Regions from separate parts of the Streptomyces sp. PKA51 genome, predicted to be linked through region 3. Evidence: predicted binding sites of a transcription regulator. Region 3 holds the regulator's gene; each other region holds the start of a gene.
What was found. The regulator HspR, encoded in region 3, represses chaperone genes until heat shock. The targets are predictions, from matches to a motif close to TTGAGNNNNNNNNNCTCAA.
Positions count from the first base shown of each region.

Region 1 (3,272 bases), on a different contig from region 3:
GATGCCGTTGGCGTCGATGTCGAAGGCGACCTCGATCTGCGGGACGCCGCGCGGGGCCGGGGGCAGGCCGGTCAGCTCGAACATGCCGAGCTTCTTGTTGTAGGCCGCGATCTCGCGCTCGCCCTGGTAGACCTGGATCTGCACGGACGGCTGGTTGTCCTCGGCCGTGGTGAAGATCTCCGAGCGCTTGGTCGGGATCGTGGTGTTGCGCTCGATCAGCTTGGTCATGATGCCGCCCTTGGTCTCGATGCCGAGGGACAGCGGGGTGACGTCGAGGAGCAGGACGTCCTTGACCTCGCCCTTGAGGACACCGGCCTGCAGGGCGGCACCGATGGCGACGACCTCGTCCGGGTTCACACCCTTGTGCGGTTCCTTGCCGGTGAGTTCCTTGACCAGATCCGTCACCGCCGGCATCCGCGTCGAACCGCCGACCAGAATGACGTGGTCGATGTCCGCGACCTTGATGCCGGCATCCTTCACCGCGTTGTGGAACGGGGCCTTGCAGCGCTCCAGCAGGTCCGCGGTCAGCTGCTGGAACTGGGCGCGCGTGAGCTTCTCGTCCAGGTGCAGCGGGCCCTCGGCGGACGCCGTGATGTAGGGCAGGTTGATCGTCGTCTCCGTGGCGGCCGACAGCTCGATCTTCGCCTTCTCGGCGGCCTCCCGCAGCCGCTGGACGGCCATCTTGTCCTGCGAGAGATCGATGCCGTAGCCGTTCTTGAACTGCTTCACCAGATGGTCGACGACCCGCTGGTCCCAGTCGTCGCCGCCCAGCTCCGTGTCACCGGACGTCGACTTCACCTCGACGACACCGTCACCGATCTCCAGCAGCGAGACGTCGAACGTACCGCCGCCGAGGTCGAAGACGAGGACGGTCTGGTCGTTCTCCTTGTCCAGGCCATAGGCGAGCGCGGCGGATGTCGGCTCGTTGATGATCCGCAGGACCTTCAGCCCCGCGATCTCGCCCGCCTCCTTGGTCGCCGTGCGCTGGGCGTCGTTGAAGTACGCCGGGACGGTGATGACGGCTTCCGTCACGTCGTCCCCCAGGAACGCCTCCGCGTCCCGCTTGAGCTTCTGCAGCACCCGGGCGGAGATCTCCTGCGCGGTGAAACGCTTGCCGTCCACGGTCCCCGAGTCGGGGAAGCGCCACTGCGCATCGCCCATGTGCCGCTTGACGGAACGGGCGGTGCGTTCGACGTTCGTCACGGCCTGGCGCTTGGCGATCTCGCCGACCAGTACTTCGCCGCCCTTCGCGAACGCGACGACGGACGGTGTCGTTCGCATACCCTCCGCATTCGTGACGACCGAGGGCTCCCCGCCCTCCAGGACGCACACCACGGAGTTCGTCGTACCAAGGTCGATTCCGACAGCGCGTGCCACGATGCATCACCTCTCTGCCTTCATAAAACTTGAGTCGGGCCCTGTCAAGATGGCGAAGTGGCCGCCAGGCCCTGCGCTGCGCGCCCATGCCCCACCGCGGTACCCGGAACCCGCAGCCGTCGGCACCGGCTGGGCCACCACCTGCCGCATCACCGACGCCGTCAGGGCTTCGGCTCCTGTCCCTCCTCGCACCGTTCCACGAGCAGCATCGCCGCGTCGTCCGCCAGGTGGCCCCGTGTGTGCCCCAGCAGTGCCTCGTGCAGGTGTTCAAGGAAGTCCTTGGGCAGGCCGCAGGGGAGGTCGGCGGCGGTCTTGCGCATGGCTTCCGGCAGGGGGAAGAAGGCGTCGTTCGGGTCGCGGGCCTCGACCACGCCGTCCGTGTACAGCAGCAGGCGGTCGCCGGGTACGAACGGGTGGCTCTCCGCCGTGGCGGGGTGGCCCGCGGCGAAGTCCTCCAGCCACAGAGGTGGGAGGGGGTCGGCGGGCGTGAGGACGTGAAGGGTGTCGCCGTGCGTCACCAGCGGGGGCGGGTGGCCGCGGTTGACCACCTCGACCACGGGTTCGTCGGCGACCTGGGCGACGAGGGCGGTGACGAAGCCCTCCAGGAGGGCGGTCTGGTCGAACGCGCCGGGTACGGCGGTCTCGCGGCGCAGGGCGGCGGTGCAGCGGTTCATCACGTCGGCGAGGTCGTCCTCGTACTGCGCGGCCTCGCGGAAGGCGCCGAGGACGGCCGCGGCGGCGCGGACGGCCTGGAGCCCCTTGCCCCGTACGTCGCCCACGATCATCCGGAGCCCGTAGCGGGTCTGCAGGATCTCGTACAGGTCGCCGCCGATCTGTGCGCCCTGTTCGGCCGCGAGGTACATGCCGGCGGTCCGGAAGGGGCCGATCCGCTCGGGTACGGGGCGCAGGACGACTTCCTGGGCCGCGGTGGCGATGCGGCGGACCTGGTCCAGCTCGTTCGCCCTGCGCGTGCGCATGGCGCTGTTCGAGGTGATGCCGGCCACGGAGACCAGGAAGATGGCCAGCAGATTGGTGTAGACCTGTTGGGTGCCCCAGGCGTCGTTGTACGTCGCGGTCATCACGCTGACGGCCAGCGCGAGGCCGATCGTCGCGAGGGTGCCCCGCAGCCCCCACGTCACGGCCGCGAGCGCGGGCGTCGCCGTGAGGAGCGGGCCGGTGTACAGAAAGTGAGCGGGCGAGAACTCGATGGCCAGCACCAGCAGGGCGATCGCGAAGGGCAGGCACTGTCCCAGCGTCAGGAGGCCCCAGGTGTGGGTGCTCACTCCCGGCCGGGGAGCGGAGCGCAAGAGCGACCCCATGCCTCCAGGCTCGCCCGCGGATGGCCCGGGGTCCACTCGTCGTGCGCCGTGCGCCGCGTCCTCAGGTCGCGTCGGCCGGGTCCGCGCCGAGCTGGGAGAGGAACGCGGTGGCGGCAGGGGAGGGGCCGAGCGTGCTCCACACGAGCATTTCGACGCGGGAGGGTGCGTTGCGCACCTGCAGGGCGTGCACGCCCTGCAGGGTGGAGGCGATGGCCTTGGGCACCATGCCGATGCCCAGGTCGGCGCGGACGAGTCGTACCAGTGCCGCGATGTCGGTCACCTCGAAGGGCACGTCCGTCACCAGGCCGGCCGCCTCGAACGCCGTGTCGCGCTGCCGGCGGGCCGCCGATCCCACGGGGAAGTCGACGAACGGCTCGCCGGCCAGGCGCTGCAGGTCCGTGTGCGTGCGGGCGGCGAGCGGGTGCCCGGGTGCCACGACGGCGACCAGCTCGTCGTGGGCCAGTTCCTTGCGGCGCACGCCCTGGGGGCGCGTCCCCGGCACCAGGCCGATGAAGGCGACATCGAGCGTGCCCTGGCGCACGCCCTCGATGAGGGCCTCGCTCATGGCGGTGCGCA
Region 1 covers NZ_BAAJPZ010000011.1:65,317-68,588, forward strand. Annotated here, with positions in the region: gene dnaK (molecular chaperone DnaK) at 1-1,377, opposite strand, end outside; gene AC27L3_RS18055 (PP2C family protein-serine/threonine phosphatase) at 1,539-2,696, opposite strand; gene AC27L3_RS18060 (LysR family transcriptional regulator) at 2,758-3,272, opposite strand, start outside.
Region 1: the regulator HspR is predicted to act here: its motif matches at 1,407-1,425, upstream of dnaK (molecular chaperone DnaK).

Region 2 (3,272 bases), on a different contig from region 3:
TCTGCGCCGACTCCTTCATGACGTCGCCCAGCTGGCCCGTGAGCGTCAGACCCGCGCCGCCCGTCTCCGGGTCGGCCAGCGACGCCTCGACGAAGAGGACGTCGCCGCCCGCGCCGGTGACCGCCAGGCCGGTGGCCACGCCCGGCACGGACGTACGGCGCTCGGCCGGGTCCTGCGCGGACTCGGGCGTGTGGTGGGGCCGGCCGATGAGCGGGCGCAGCTGCTCCACGCCGATGGTGAACGGCAGCTCCTGCTCCCCCAGCTCGTGCTTGGCCGCGACCTTGCGCAGGAGCCGGGCGATGGAGCGTTCCAGGTTGCGCACGCCCGCCTCGCGGGTGTACTCGCCGGCGAGCTTGCGCAGCGCGGCGTCCTCGACGACGACCTCCTCCGGCGCCAGCCCCGCCCGCTCCAGCTGCCGGCGCAGCAGGTGGTCGCGGGCGATGACGACCTTCTCGTCCTCCGTGTAGCCGTCCAGGCGCACCAGCTCCATGCGGTCCAGGAGCGCCTCGGGGATGGCTTCGAGGACGTTGGCGGTGGCGAGGAAGACCACGTCGGACAGGTCGAGCTCGACCTCCAGGTAGTGGTCGCGGAAGGTGTGGTTCTGGGCCGGGTCCAGCACTTCGAGCAGGGCCGCGGCCGGGTCGCCGCGGAAGTCGGAGCCGACCTTGTCGATCTCGTCGAGCAGGACGACCGGGTTCATGGAGCCGGCCTCCTTGATCGCCCGCACGATGCGGCCCGGCAGGGCACCGACGTACGTACGGCGGTGGCCGCGGATCTCCGCCTCGTCGCGCACGCCGCCAAGGGCGACCCGGACGAACTTCCGGCCCATCGCACGGGCCACGCTCTCGCCGAGGCTGGTCTTGCCCACGCCGGGCGGGCCGACGAGCGCGAGCACCGCGCCCCCGCGCCGCCCGCCGACCACGCCCAGCCCCCGGTCGGCGCGCCGCTTGCGCACCGCCAGGTACTCGGTGATCCGCTCCTTGACGTCCTCCAGGCCCGCGTGATCCGCGTCGAGAACGGCCTTGGCGCCGGGAATGTCGTAGGCGTCCTCGCTGCGCTCGTTCCACGGCATCTCCAGGACCGTGTCCAGCCAGGTGCGGATCCAGCCGCTCTCGGGGCTCTGGTCGGAGGCGCGTTCGAGCTTGTCGACCTCCTTCAGGGCCGCCTGGCGCACCTTGTCCGGCAGGTCGGCGGCCTCGACGCGGGCGCGGTAGTCCTCCGACTCGCTCTCCGGGTCCCCGTTGAGCTCGGCGAGCTCCTTGCGGACGGCCTCCAGCTGGCGGCGCAGCAGGAACTCGCGCTGCTGCTTGTCCACGCCCTTCTGGACGTCCTTCGCGATGGACTCCGCGACGTCCTGCTCGGCGAGGTGCTCACCGAGGCGCTTGACGGCCAGCTTCAGACGGGCGACCGGATCCGCGGTCTCCAGCAGCTCCACGCGCTGGGCCACGGTCAGGAACGGGGAATAACCCGAGTTGTCGGCGAGCTGACCCGGATCGTCGATCTGCTGCACCCGGTCCACGACCTGCCAGGCGCCGCGCTTGCGCAGCCAGCTGGTGGCGAGGGCCTTGTACTCCTTCATCAACTCGGTCACCGCGCCCGGCAGCGGGTCGGGGGTGACCTCCTCCACGGCGGTGCCCTCCACCCACAGGGCGGCGCCCGGGCCGGTCGTACCGGCACCGATCCGGACCCGGCGCACACCGCGGATCAGCGCGCCGGGGTCGCCGTCGGAGAGCCGGCCCACCTGCTCGACGGTGCCGAGCGTGCCGGTGCCGGCGTACGTGCCGTCGACGCGCGGCACGAGCAGGACACGCGGCTTGGCGCCGCTCGCCGCGGCGGCCTGCGCGGCCTCGACGGCGGCGCGGACCTCGGTGTCCGAGAGGTCGAGGGGAACGACCATCCCGGGCAGGACGACCTCGTCGTCGAGGGGCAGGACGGGCAGGGTGAGCGGTGCGGACGTCGAAGCCATGATCTCCCCTTCGGCAGGCAAGTTGAGCTGTACCGACTCAATGCATGACCGGTGCGGGATGTTCCCGGGCGGGTGTTCGCTGTGAGCGATCACGGTTGGCGCCCGGTCCTCAAACGCCGGACGGGCTGCATTGCAGCCCGTCCGGCGTTTGAGGACCGGGGGTCCGGGGGCGGAGCCCCCGGGGAGACGGGGGGAGGGCGGCACCCGGGCTCAGCCACCGACAGGGCGGTCGCGCAGCAAGGGGTGGCAGGCCAGGCCGATCAGGAGGGCTATGGGGTGGCCCCAGCTCGACATGGGGTCGATGAGTTCGATCAGGTCCTGGGCGCACATCGCCCCCGCCACCCCCAGCAGCAGCCACTGCCCCACCCGTGGCAGGAAGCCCGACAGGGCGCCCACGCACGCCATGAGGCCGAAGCTGATGCCGTAGTCGAGGCGGTGCAGGGACGCCTCGGGGAGGCGGCCGGCCGCCACCGCGCCCGCCACGGGGAGTTCCGTGGCGAGGGTGGCCAGGACGTGTCCGGCGAGGAAGACGCCGGCGGTGCGGGCGCCGCCGACGCGGCGTTCGAGGGCGGTGAGGACGAGGAGGAGGGCGGGGCCGTAGGCGGAGTACAGGCCGCCGGCCACCCACAGGGCGCTCGCGAGGAGGACGAGGACGGGACGGTCGGCGAGGTGGGCCGCGTCGGTGCTGGATTCCTTCAGCAGTTGCGTGACGGTGGCCTGGTCGCCGAGGTCGGCGTATATCGCGGTGGCGAGCAGGACGAGGCCGTAGGAGAAGGTGAAGGGCGTGCCCGTGGGGGTGGGCAGCAGCCGTATCAGGCTCCGGCGAGGGGTGGTCGCGGCGGGGCGCTTGTCGGCGTCAACCGCAGTCACTCGGTCAGGCCCCTTTCCGTGCACGTCCTCCCGGATCTGAACATTAAGGTGCAGGACCGGCCGCCGGATCAACTCCGGGGCGTGACTCGGGTCACCTTTGTCAACCTCTTGACGCTTTTCGGCGTCGGCCGGTTCGCCAACGACGCGAGGAGGTACGCAATGCCTGTCGATTCGTTTGATGCGCCGGTCGTGATCGACCGCCGTGAGGGGCCGCACGGTGAGGTCGTGCTGCGCCGCCGGGGCGGACACCACGAGATCATCGCCAATGGCTGCTTCCTGATGGACACCTCGGACGGGCGGTCCGAGCGGCTGCTGGTGGACGCGGCGCTGGCCGCGCTGCCGGCGGGGCGGCAGGGGCCGTCGGTGCTGATCGGCGGACTGGGGGTGGGGTTCTCGCTCGCCCGGGCGGCGGCCGAGCGGCGCTGGGGGCGTATCA
Region 2 covers NZ_BAAJPZ010000014.1:100,787-104,058, forward strand. Annotated here, with positions in the region: gene lon (endopeptidase La) at 1-1,966, opposite strand, end outside; gene AC27L3_RS21020 (rhomboid-like protein) at 2,177-2,836, opposite strand; gene AC27L3_RS21025 (spermidine synthase family protein) at 2,996-3,272, shown strand, end outside.
Region 2: the regulator HspR is predicted to act here: its motif matches at 1,989-2,007, upstream of lon (endopeptidase La).

Region 3 (3,272 bases):
ATGCACAGCTACGCGCCGGACGTCACCGAGACGACCTGCGTGCAGATCCTGCAGCCGGGGTATCGCATCGGCGAGCGCACCATCCGCCCCGCGCGGGTGGCCGTCGCCGAGCCCCAGCCCGGCGCCCAGCCCAAGGCCGAGGACGAGTCGTCGGACGAGGAGAGCGGTGGCCCGGACGAGGGCTGACGCACACCGGATGACGAGGAAGGAGGGACGTCGAGGATGAGCCTCAGCAGGGACCTGCTCGAAAAGGATCTGTACAAGGTCCTCGGCGTCCCCAAGGACGCCACCGAGGCGGAGATCAAGAAGGCGTACCGGAAGCTCGCCCGCGAGTTCCACCCGGACGCCAACAAGGGCGACACCTCCGCGGAGGAGCGCTTCAAGGAGATCTCCGAGGCGAACGACGTCCTCGCCGACCCCAAGCGCCGCAAGGAGTATGACGAGGCGCGCGCCCTGTTCGGCAACGGAGGCTTCCGTGCCGGGCCGGGCGCCGGCGGATCGTTCAACTTCGACCTGGGCGACCTCTTCGGAGGCGCCCAGGGCGGCGCCGGCGGCTTCGGCGGAGGCGGCGGCATCGGTGACGTCTTCGGGGGACTGTTCAACCGCGGCGGTGCCACCCGCACCCAGCCGCGCCGCGGCCAGGACATCGAGTCCGAGGTCACCCTCAGCTTCACCGAAGCGGTCGAGGGTGCCACGGTCCCGCTGCGCATGTCCTCCGCGGCCGCCTGCAAGGCGTGCTCCGGCACCGGCGACAAGAACGGCACACCGCGCGTGTGCCCCACCTGCGTCGGCACCGGCCAGGTCTCCCGTGGCACCGGCGGCGGCTTCTCGCTGACCGACCCCTGCCCCGACTGCAAGGGCCGCGGGCTCACCCCCGAGCACCCCTGCGACGTCTGCCACGGCAGCGGCCGGGCCAAGTCCGCCCGCACCATGCAGGTCCGCATCCCCGCCGGAGTCTCCGACGGCCAGCGGATCCGCCTGCGCGGCAAGGGTGCTCCCGGCGAGCGCGGCGGCCCCAGCGGCGACCTCTACGTCGTCGTCCACGTCGGCAGCCACCCCGTCTTCGGGCGCAAGGACGACAACCTCACCGTCACGGTCCCCGTCACCTTCACGGAGGCGGCCCTCGGCGGCGAGATCAAGGTGCCCACCCTCGGCGGGCCCCCGGTCACCCTGAAGCTGCCCGCCGGCACCCCCAACGGCCGCACCATGCGCGCCCGCGGCAAGGGCGCCGTCCGCAAGGACGGCACCCGCGGCGACCTCCTGGTGACCGTCGAGGTCGCCGTGCCCACCAGCCTCGACGACAAGGCCCGGGAAGCCCTGGAGACCTATCGGGAGGCGACCGCCAGCGAAGACCCGCGAGCGGAACTGTTCCAGGCCGCGAAGGGAGCCTGAGCCATGGAAGGTAGTGGCCGTCGACGCAACCCCTACGAGCTGACCGACGACTCGCCGGTCTACGTCATCTCCGTAGCCGCCCAGCTGTCGGGCCTGCATCCGCAGACCCTCCGGCAGTACGACCGCCTCGGTCTGGTCTCCCCCGACCGCACCGCCGGCCGCGGCCGCCGCTACTCCGCCCGTGACATCGAGCTCCTGCGCCAGGTGCAGACGCTCAGCCAGGACGAGGGCATCAACCTCGCCGGCATCAAGCGCATCATCGAACTGGAGACCCAGGTCGCCGCGCTCCAGGCCCGCGTGGCCGAACTCCAGGCCGTGGTCGACGGCGCCGCCGCCGCCATGCAGCAGCGCGAAGCCGCCGTCCACGCCTCGTACCGGCGCGACCTCGTGCCGTACCACGAGGTCCAGCAGGCCAGCGCGCTGGTCGTCTGGCGCCCCAAGCGGGACCAGAAGAAGCACTGAGCGCCCACCCCCACCCCGCCCCTGCCTCAGGGGCGGGGTGGGGTCGCATCAGGGACTTCCCCCATGGGCGCCGCCCCTTGCCCGCGCATAGCCTCTCCGTATCTGATCTTCCTCAAGAACGGTGGGAACCCTCATGCGCGCGCGTCTCCGTCTGATCACCGCCCTCGCCGCGACCGGCGTGGCCGTCGGAGCCCTCAGCGCCTGCGGCAGCCTGCTGAACAAGGACTTCGAGGACGACACCACGATCTCCGAGAAGATCACGTCCGTCCGCATCGACAACGGATCCGGCGCCGTCACCCTCATCGGCGACGAAGGCGGCACCAACGTCGGCCTCCACCGCCGCGTCGAATACGGCAACGACCGCCCCCAGGGCGCCACCCACCGCATCGAAAACGGCGTCCTCGTCCTCCGCGGCTGCGGCGACGACTGCTCCGTCGCCTACACCGTCCACCTGCCGGCCGGCCTCCCCGTCACCGGCAAGAACGCCAGCGGCGCCCTCACCCTCAAGAAGACCGGTGCGGTGTCGGTGTCCACCGGCTCCGGAGCCATCGACGTCGTCGACGTGAACGGCCCCGTCGACGTCCGCGCCGACAGCGGCGCCATCACCGGCCGCGGCCTGGGGGGCGGCCCGGTGCAGGCGAGGACCGGCAGCGGAGCCATCGACCTCAAGCTGTCCGCGCCGCAGGACGTCCGGGCCACGGCCGGCAGCGGGGCCCTCGACCTCACCCTCCCGAACGCGACCTACCGCGTCGCGGCCAAGACCGGCAGCGGCGGCAAGGACATCGAGGTCGACAACGACTCCTCCGGCAAGTACCGCATCGACGCCTCGACGGGCAGCGGCGCGCTGACCATCAAGCGCGGCTGATCTCGCACCACACGGATTTGGCTCCGCCGCCGGGGGAAGGGGCGTGCCCCCAGCGGTCCGCGAGCGCCTGCAGCAGGCGCAGCCCCCGGCCGTTCTCCCCGTACGGGCGTACGGCCCGAGGGGTCGGCGGACGCGGGTAGTTGTCCCGCACGGTGACACGCAGCACGCGCCACTCCGACCACCACAGGCTCAACTCTGCGGTACCGCTCGTGTGCACGATGGCGTTGGTGAGCATCTCGTTGGCCAGCAGCTCGGCCCGGCCGATGAACTCCCCGAGCTCGTGCGCGAGCAGCGCGGCGCGCAGCGTCGTACGGGCGACACGGACCGCTCTCGCGTCGTGCGGCACGAGCAGGCTGTACTCGAACGGTTCGATGCGCGCTTGAGCGGACGGCTCCGGTACGGGGAAGGGCAGCAGCATGTCGCCTCCTGCGGTGGGGATGAGGCGGCCTCGTCGGTGTCATTGCCGGTCCCTGCCGCGTTTCGGGGCAGCCCGGTGCACTTCCGCGAGCCGGAACGGTGCCGCTGCGTGTGCGGCACGCGACTCAACGTAGGG
Region 3 covers NZ_BAAJPZ010000004.1:100,522-103,793, reverse strand. Annotated here, with positions in the region: gene grpE (nucleotide exchange factor GrpE) at 1-186, shown strand, start outside; gene dnaJ (molecular chaperone DnaJ) at 223-1,392, shown strand; gene AC27L3_RS07690 (heat shock protein transcriptional repressor HspR) at 1,396-1,854, shown strand; gene AC27L3_RS07685 (DUF4097 family beta strand repeat-containing protein) at 1,988-2,719, shown strand; gene AC27L3_RS07680 (ATP-binding protein) at 2,706-3,137, opposite strand.